Regions from separate parts of the Streptomyces sp. NPDC104106 genome, predicted to be linked through region 2. Evidence: riboswitches for the same ligand, from Rfam matches in the RefSeq annotation. Region 2 holds a riboswitch; the other holds the start of a gene.
What was found. Region 2 has a riboswitch for cobalamin ahead of ACZ60X_RS14515 (ribonucleoside-diphosphate reductase subunit alpha). Riboswitches for the same ligand answer to the same signal wherever they lie in the genome.
Positions count from the first base shown of each region.

Region 1 (4,204 bases), on a different contig from region 2:
TCCTCGCACCAGAAGCACGTCGACTGGGAGGCGGCCCGGAGAAAGGGAGCGCGGTTCGTGTACGTCAAGGCGACCGAGGGCACGGGTTACCGCAATCCCTACTTCGACGAGCAGTACGGCGGCGCGCACGGCGCGGGCCTGATCCGGGGCGCGTACCACTTCGCACTGCCGGACGAGTCCTCCGGCGCCGCCCAGGCCGAGTTCTTCGTGCGCAACGGCGGCGGCTGGCTGGCCGACGGCTGGACGCTGCCGCCCGCGCTCGACATGGAATACGACCCGTACACCAGGAAGCGGAAGTGCTACGGACTGGACAAGGCGCGCATGGTCCGCTGGATCCGGTCCTTCAGCGACGAGGTGGAGGCGGAGACGGGGCGCCGGCCGGTGATCTACACGACCAGCCCGTGGTGGAAGCTCTGCACCGGCGACAGCCGAGCGTTCTCGTCCGGCAACCCGCTGTGGATCGCCCGGCCCGGCGACTCGGACCCGGGGGCGCTGCCGGGCGGCTGGCGGCACTGGACGTTCTGGCAGCACGGCACCGGGGGCGCCCTGCCGGGTGACCAGAATCTCTTCAACGGCTCCGTCGACCGGCTGCGCGCCTTCGCGCGCGGCTGACAGCCAAGGGGCGCCTGGGGCACGGGCGACGCACGGCGGCAGGCGCAGCCCGGTCCCCCCGGTCCGGACACCACCGCGCCGGTCCCAGTTCACCTTCCGTTCACCCAGGTTGCCTACGTTCATCCAGCCAACGACCTCGAACGATTGCCTGGGTAAATGGAAAGCTTCTCGCTGATCCTCGCGATTGTGGTGGTAACCGCGCTCGCGTTCGATTTCACGAACGGTTTCCACGACACCGCCAACGCGATGGCCACCACCATCTCGACAGGCGCCATGAAGCCCAAGATCGCAGTTGCCATGTCCGCCGTCCTCAACCTGGTCGGCGCCTTCCTCTCCGTGGAGGTCGCGAACACGATCTCCAAGGGTCTCGTCGACGAAAAGGGCATCCGTCCCGAGGTCATCTTCGCCGCCCTGGTCGGCGCGATCCTCTGGAACCTGCTCACCTGGCTGGTGGGTCTGCCGTCCAGTTCCTCGCACGCCCTGATGGGCGGTCTGATCGGCGCCACGGTCGCCTCCGCCGGCTTCGGCGCCGTGCACGGTGACGTGCTGGTGACCAAGGTGCTGCTCCCGGCGGTCGCCGCGCCGGTCGTCGCGGGCGTCGCGGCCATGCTGGCCACCCGGCTGTCGTACGGCGCCGGCGGCGCGGCCGAGGGCGAGGCCTCCCGCAAGGGCTACCGCGTCGGTCAGATCGCCTCCGCCGGCCTGGTCTCCCTCGCGCACGGCACCAACGACGCCCAGAAGACGATGGGCATCATCACCCTCGCGCTGGTCGCGGGCGGCGCCCTCGCCCCCGGCTCGAACCCTCCCACCTGGGTGATCCTCTCCGCGGGCCTGGCCATCGCGCTCGGCACCTACATCGGCGGCTGGCGCATCATCCGCACCATGGGCACGGGCCTGACCGACCTGGAGCCGCGCCAGGGCTTCGCCGCCCAGACCAGCGCGGCGACCGCCATCCTGGCCTCCTCCCACCTGGGCTTCTCGCTCTCCACCACGCACGTCGTCTCGGGCGCCGTGATGGGCACCGGCCTCGGCCGCAAGGGCGGCGTGGTCCGCTGGTCCACCGCCACCCGCATGACCGTCGCCTGGGTCCTCACCCTCCCGGCCGCCGCGCTGGTCGGCGCCGGCGCCGAGTCCGTCACGGACCTCGGTGACTGGGGCACCGCCGCGGTGCTCGTCTTCCTGGTCGCCGCGAGCGCCGCGATCTGGAGGATGTCCCGCCGCGAGGTGGTCGACCACACCAACGTCATGGAGGAGGCCGCGGAGCCGGCCGGCGTGGTGACCGCCGCCATCGCCGCGGTGGCCCCGCCCCCGGCGGGCACGATCGGGGACGACCTGACGGCCACGATGGACGACCTGACGGCCACGATCGCCGCCCCGGCCGGCACCGGGACCGCGGCGTCCGCCACCCCGGCCGCCGCCTCCGCCACTCCCCCGGCCGCCACGGTCTGACCCCGGCCGCCCCCGGTTACCAAGGAAGCATCCCCATGAAGATCGACTGGTCGGCCATCGGCTCCGTCTTCGGCGTCAGCCTGCTGTTCACGGTGGGCCTCGTGGTCCTGTTCACCCTGGGCATCAGGGGGCTGACCCGGCGCGAGCAGGCCACCGCCCAGGGCGCCTCCGCCGCCCTCGCCGTCACCGGCGCCTACGTCTGCTTCGCGGCCTGCGCGGCGGCGGTGGCGTACGGCATCTTCCTGATCGTCTCCAAGAGCTGACGACGGCGCACCCGCTCCCGGCTCCCAGCTCCCCTCCGCGGTCGCGGAGGGGAGCTTTCTCATGCCCCTCGCGCCCCGGAATGTGGGGATCGGCACACTCCCCCCTCCCAGGTCAACGGCAAGTTGACGGCCGTTCCGGACGCGTGGTGGACTGCCCAGGCCATGTACGGCGGCAGGAGAGGAAGCCGGTGCGAATCCGGCGCGGTCCCGCCACTGTCACCGGGGAAGAACCCCGGGAGCCAGGAACTCTCACCGCCGAATCTCGTCGAACCAGGGCGCGGACACCCTGAGTGAGGACATCGATCGCCATGCCCGGCTGCCGAAGGACAAGGACCCGTACCAGGCCCGCTCCTGCACCCACGGCCGGCTGAGCCGATGGGTGCCGATCGCAGTTACGCGTACGGCGCCGCCGCCGGCCTCCTCGGCGATCTGCTCCTCGGCGATCCGCGCCGCGGGCATCCGGTCGCCGTGTTCGGGCGGGCGGCCGCGGCCGTGGAAGGCGCGTTGTGGCGCGACCACCGCGGCTGGGGCACGGTGCACACGGTCGTGTGCGCGGGCGGCGCCGTCGCGCTCGGTACGGCCGCCGCACGCGCCGTACGCCCCTCCCCCACCGCCTCCGCGGCGCTGACCGCCGCCTCCGTCTGGGCGGTCGTCGGCGGTACGTCGCTCGCGCGCGAGGCCCGCGCGATCGGGCGTGCCCTGGCGGCCGGTGACGTCGAGACCGCCCGCGCGCGGCTGCCGCACCTGTGCGGCCGCGACCCGCAGTCGCTGGACGCCGACGGGATCGCCCGGGCCGTGGTCGAGTCCGTCGCCGAGAACACCTCCGACGCCGTCGTGGGCGCCCTGGTGTGGGGAGCGGTGGCCGGCGTGCCGGGGCTGCTCGGGTTCCGGGCGGTCAACACCCTGGACGCGATGGTGGGGCACAGGTCCCCCCGCCACCGCCGCTACGGCTGGGCCTCCGCGCGCCTCGACGACGTGGCCGGCTGGCCGGGGGCCCGGCTGACCGCCGTACTCGCCGCCGCGGCCGGACCCGATCCACGCGGCGCCCTGCGTGCCTGGCGGACGGACGCCCACCGGCACCCGAGCCCCAACGCCGGGCCCGTGGAGGCCTCCTTCGCGGGCGCGCTCGGCGTCCGGCTGGGCGGCACGCTCTCCTACGGCGGCCGCGTCGAGCACCGGCCCGTCCTCAACGGCGACACCGGCCGGGCGGTCCGGGTCACCGACATCGACCGGGCCGTACGGCTCTCCCGCCGCGTCGGCCTGCTCGCGCTCGGCACCACGGTCGCCGCGCGCCTCCTCGTCAAGGGTTTCCAGGGTCTGAAGGGACGTGGGAAGTGAACGGGGGACTCCTCGTCGCCGGCACCACCTCCGACGCCGGCAAGAGCGTCGTGACGGCCGGGATCTGCCGGTGGCTGGTGCGCCAGGGGGTGAAGGTCGCGCCGTTCAAGGCGCAGAACATGTCGCTCAACTCCTTCGTGACGCGCGAGGGCGCGGAGATCGGGCGGGCCCAGGCCATGCAGGCCCAGGCCTGCCGGATCGAGCCGACCGCGCTGATGAACCCCGTGCTGCTCAAGCCGGGCGGCGAGCGGAGCAGCCAGGTGGTGCTGCTCGGCAAGCCGGTGGGCGAGCTGAGCGCGCGCGGCTACCACGGCGGCCGGCAGCAGCAGCTGCTCGGCACCGTGCTGGACTGCCTGGCGGAGTTGCGGGGCACGTATGACGCGGTGATCTGCGAGGGGGCGGGCAGCCCGGCCGAGATCAATCTGCGCCGGACCGACATCGTCAACATGGGGATCGCGCGGGGCGCGCGGCTGCCCGTGCTGGTGGTCGGGGACATCGACCGCGGGGGCGTCTTCGCGTCCTTCTTCGGCACCGTCGCACTG
Region 1 covers NZ_JBVJMF010000001.1:54,657-58,860, forward strand. The annotation lists gene ACZ60X_RS00275 (lysozyme) at 1-612, shown strand, start outside; gene ACZ60X_RS00280 (inorganic phosphate transporter) at 769-2,061, shown strand; gene ACZ60X_RS00285 (hypothetical protein) at 2,097-2,324, shown strand; cobalamin riboswitch at 2,455-2,595, shown strand; gene ACZ60X_RS00290 (cobalamin biosynthesis protein) at 2,700-3,662, shown strand; gene ACZ60X_RS00295 (cobyric acid synthase) at 3,659-4,204, shown strand, end outside.
Region 1: another riboswitch for cobalamin. It lies ahead of ACZ60X_RS00290 (cobalamin biosynthesis protein); the one in region 2 lies ahead of ACZ60X_RS14515 (ribonucleoside-diphosphate reductase subunit alpha).

Region 2 (4,204 bases):
CTTCCTGCCACGCCTGTGGTCCGTCAGCCACCGCCACGGGTACGTGACGACCTCGGACTTCGTACGCGGCCGCTTCGGCTCCAAGGGTCTGTCGCTGGCGGTGGCGCTGACCGGCATCCTGGCGACGATGCCGTACATCGCGCTGCAGCTCGTCGGCATCCAGGCGGTGCTGGACGTGATGGGCGTCGGCGGGGACAGCAGCACCAACTGGTTCGTCCGGGACCTGCCGTTGCTCATCGCCTTCGGCGTGCTGGCCGCCTACACCTACTCGTCCGGTCTGCGCGCGCCCGCCCTGATCGCGTTCGTCAAGGACGCCCTGATCTACATCGTCATCGCGGTCGCGATCATCTACATCCCGGTCAAGCTGGGCGGGTTCGACGAGATCTTCGCCAAGGCGGGCCATGCGTTCAGCCAGATCAGTCCGGCCACCGGCAAGCCCCGCGGTGCGCTCGTGCCACCGGAGGCGGGCCAGTGGACGTACGCCACGCTGGCCCTCGGCTCGGCCCTCGCGCTGTTCATGTACCCGCACTCGATCACCGCGACCCTGTCGTCGAAGAGCCGTGAGGTGATCCGCCGCAACACCACGATCCTGCCGCTGTACTCCCTGATGCTCGGCCTGCTGGCCCTGCTGGGCTTCATGGCGATCGCGGCCGGAGTGAAGGTGAAGAACGGCCAGTTGGCGATCCCGCAGCTGTTCGAGGACATGTTCCCGAGCTGGTTCGCGGGCGTGGCCTTCGCGGCGATCGGCATCGGGGCGCTGGTCCCGGCGGCGATCATGTCGATCGCGGCGGCGAACCTGTTCACCCGCAACATCTACAAGGACTTCATCAAGCCGGACGCCACGCCGAAGCAGGAGGCGCAGGTCTCCAAGTTCGTGTCGCTGCTGGTGAAGGTGGGCGCCCTGGTCTTCGTCCTCACCATGGACAAGACGGTCGCCATCAACTTCCAGCTGCTGGGCGGCATCTGGATCCTGCAGACCTTCCCGGCCCTGGTCGGCGGCCTGTTCACGCGCTGGTTCCACCGCTGGGCGCTGCTGGCCGGCTGGGCGGTCGGCATGGTCTACGGCACGGTCGCGGCGTACGGCGTCGCCTCCCCGACCCAGAAGCACTTCGGCGGCTCGGCGAAGGAGATCCCCGGCATCGGCGAGATCGGCTACATCGGCCTCACCGCGTTCGTCCTCAACGTCCTGGTCACCGTGGTCCTGACCCTCGTCCTGAAGGCCGTCAAGGCCCCTGAGGGCCTGGACGAGACCAGGCCGGAGGACTACACGGCGGACGCGGGCGACCCGGGGGTGCAGGTCGAGCTGCCGCCGGCGACCGCGGGCGCCGGCCACTGAGCGACCGCCGGGCGACGGGCCGTCGCAGGAGATCCGGCGGCCCGTCGCCGTATCCGTCCGGCACACTCGGTGCCATGGACTTCGTGATCCGGCAGGCCACCTCCCGCGACTACGCAGCCCTCGGCGAGATCACCGCCCGGGCCTACCTCCAGGACGGCCTCCTCGACTTCGGGGAGAGCGACGCCTACCTCGCCGAGCTGCGGGACGTGGCCAAGCGCGCCGCCGACGCCGAGGTGCTCGTCGCCGCGGCGGCGGAAACCGTGCTCGGCGGCGTCACGTTCGTGCCGTACGGCGGGCCCATGGCCGACATAGCCCGCCCCGAAGAGGCCGAGATTCGTATGCTGGCCGTCGCCCACGCGGCGCGCGGCCGGGGCGTCGGCGAGGCCCTCGTCCGGGCCTGCGTCGACCGCGCACGGGCCACCGACGGCTGCCGCGCCGTCGTGCTGTCCACCCAGCGCAGCATGCACAGCGCCCACCGCATCTACGAACGCCTGGGCTTCGTCCGCACACCCGAGCGGGACTGGAACCCCCTGCCGGAGCTTTGCGACATCGCCCTGCTCGCTTACGAGTTGACACTCTGAAGCCGCCGCGACACACAACAGACACAACATCTGGGGGTGCCATGACAGCCCGGCACTAGATGTATGCTCATCCTCGCTGTCGCCGCAGGGGAATCCGGTGCGAATCCGGAACTGTCCCGCAACGGTGTACTTGCGTGCATTCGCGCGCTCGCGTCAGTCCGAGGACCTGCCGGCAGCGTGCGCCCGGCCGTCCGGCCCGGGTGCCTTCCGACGTCCGGGCCTCGTGGAATGGGCCGGTGGACGCGACGCCGTGCGCGCTCGTGGCTGCCCCCTGCCCTCCGCAAGGCCCCCGTGCCGAGCGAGGGAGAGCCCCACGTGACCATCGCGCCCGCAGATCCGGCTTCAGCCAGCGGCCTGGACACCGAGGACACCGACGGTCCCGGTACCGCGCTGCTGCGGACCCTGACCGAGCTGACCGCCGACCTCCCCGACGCCGATCCCGGCCGGGTCGCCGCCGCCGCGCTGCGCGGCCGCTCCGCCCGGGCCGACGAGGCGGAGTTGCGCGAACTGGCCACGGAGGCCGCCGCCGGGCTCATCTCCGAGGACCCCGCCTACTCGCGGCTGGCCGCCCGGCTGCTGGCCCTGTCGCTGCGCGCCGAGGCCGCCTCCCAGGGCGTGACGTCCTTCACCGAGTCCGTGGCCGTCGGCCACCGCGAGGGCCTGATCGCCCACCGGACCGCCGAGTTCGCGCGGCTGCACGCCGAACGGCTGGACGGCCTGGTCGACACCGGCGCCGACGACCGCTTCGGCTACTTCGGCCTGCGCACCCTGTACAGCCGCTACCTGCTGCGGCACCCGATCACCCGCAAGGTCATCGAGACCCCCCAGCACTTCATGCTGCGGGTGGCCGCCGGTCTCGCCGAGGACGACACCAGCCGCTCCGTGGACGAAGTCGCCGCGCTCTACGGGCTCATGAGCCGCCTCGACTACCTGCCCTCCTCCCCCACGCTCTTCAACTCCGGCACGCGGCACCCCCAGATGTCGTCCTGCTACCTGCTCGACTCCCCGCTGGACGAGCTGGACTCCATCTACGACCGCTACCACCAGGTGGCCCGGCTCTCCAAGCACGCCGGCGGCATCGGGCTGTCGTACTCCCGCATCCGCAGCCGCGGTTCGCTGATCCGTGGCACCAACGGGCACTCCAACGGCATCGTGCCGTTCCTGAAGACCCTGGACGCCTCGGTGGCGGCCGTGAACCAGGGCGGCCGGCGCAAGGGCGCCGCCGCCGTGTACCTGGAGACCTGGCACTCCGACATCGAGGAGTTCCTGGAGCTGCGGGACAACACCGGTGAGGACGCCCGCCGTACGCACAACCTGAACCTCGCGCACTGGATCCCGGACGAGTTCATGCGCCGGGTGGGCGCCGACGAGCAGTGGTCGCTGTTCTCGCCGGCCGACGTGCCGGAGCTGGTGGACCTGTGGGGCGAGGAGTTCGAGGCGGCCTACCGCAAGGCCGAGCAGGCGGGCCTCGCGAAGAAGACCATCGCGGCCCGTGAGCTGTACGGCCGCATGATGCGCACGCTCGCGCAGACCGGCAACGGCTGGATGACCTTCAAGGACGCGGCCAACCGCACCGCCAACCAGACGGCCCTGCCCGGCCACGTCGTCCACTCCTCCAACCTCTGCACCGAGATCCTGGAGGTCACGGACGACGGGGAGACCGCGGTCTGCAACCTGGGCTCCGTGAACCTGGGCGCCTTCGTGGACACGGCGGCCGGCGACCTCGACTGGGAGCGGCTGGACGAGACCGTCCGCACCGCCGTCACCTTCCTCGACCGCGTGGTCGACATCAACTTCTACCCGACCGAGCAGGCCGGGCGGTCGAACGCCAAGTGGCGCCCCGTCGGCCTGGGCGCGATGGGTCTGCAGGACGTCTTCTTCCAGCTGCGCCTGCCCTTCGACTCGCCGGAGGCCAAGGCCCTGTCCACGCGGATCGCCGAGCGGATCATGCTCGCCGCGTACGAGGCCTCCGCCGACCTCGCCGAGCGCAGCGGCCCGCTGCCGGCCTGGGAGAAGACGCGTACCGCCCGGGGCGTGCTGCACCCCGACCACTACGGCGTCGAGCTGACCTGGCCCGAGCGCTGGGCGGCGCTGCGCGGCCGTGTCGCCGAGGTCGGCATGCGCAACTCGCTGCTGCTGGCCATCGCGCCCACCGCGACCATCGCCTCCATCGCGGGCGTCTACGAGTGCATCGAGCCGCAGGTGTCCAACCTGTTCAAGCGCGAGACGCTGTCCGGTGAGTTCCTGCAGGTCAACTCCTATCTCGTGCAGGACCTGAAGGACCTGG
Region 2 covers NZ_JBVJMF010000005.1:194,865-199,068, forward strand. The annotation lists gene mctP (monocarboxylate uptake permease MctP) at 1-1,336, shown strand, start outside; gene ACZ60X_RS14510 (GNAT family N-acetyltransferase) at 1,411-1,917, shown strand; cobalamin riboswitch at 1,981-2,105, shown strand; gene ACZ60X_RS14515 (ribonucleoside-diphosphate reductase subunit alpha) at 2,233-4,204, shown strand, end outside.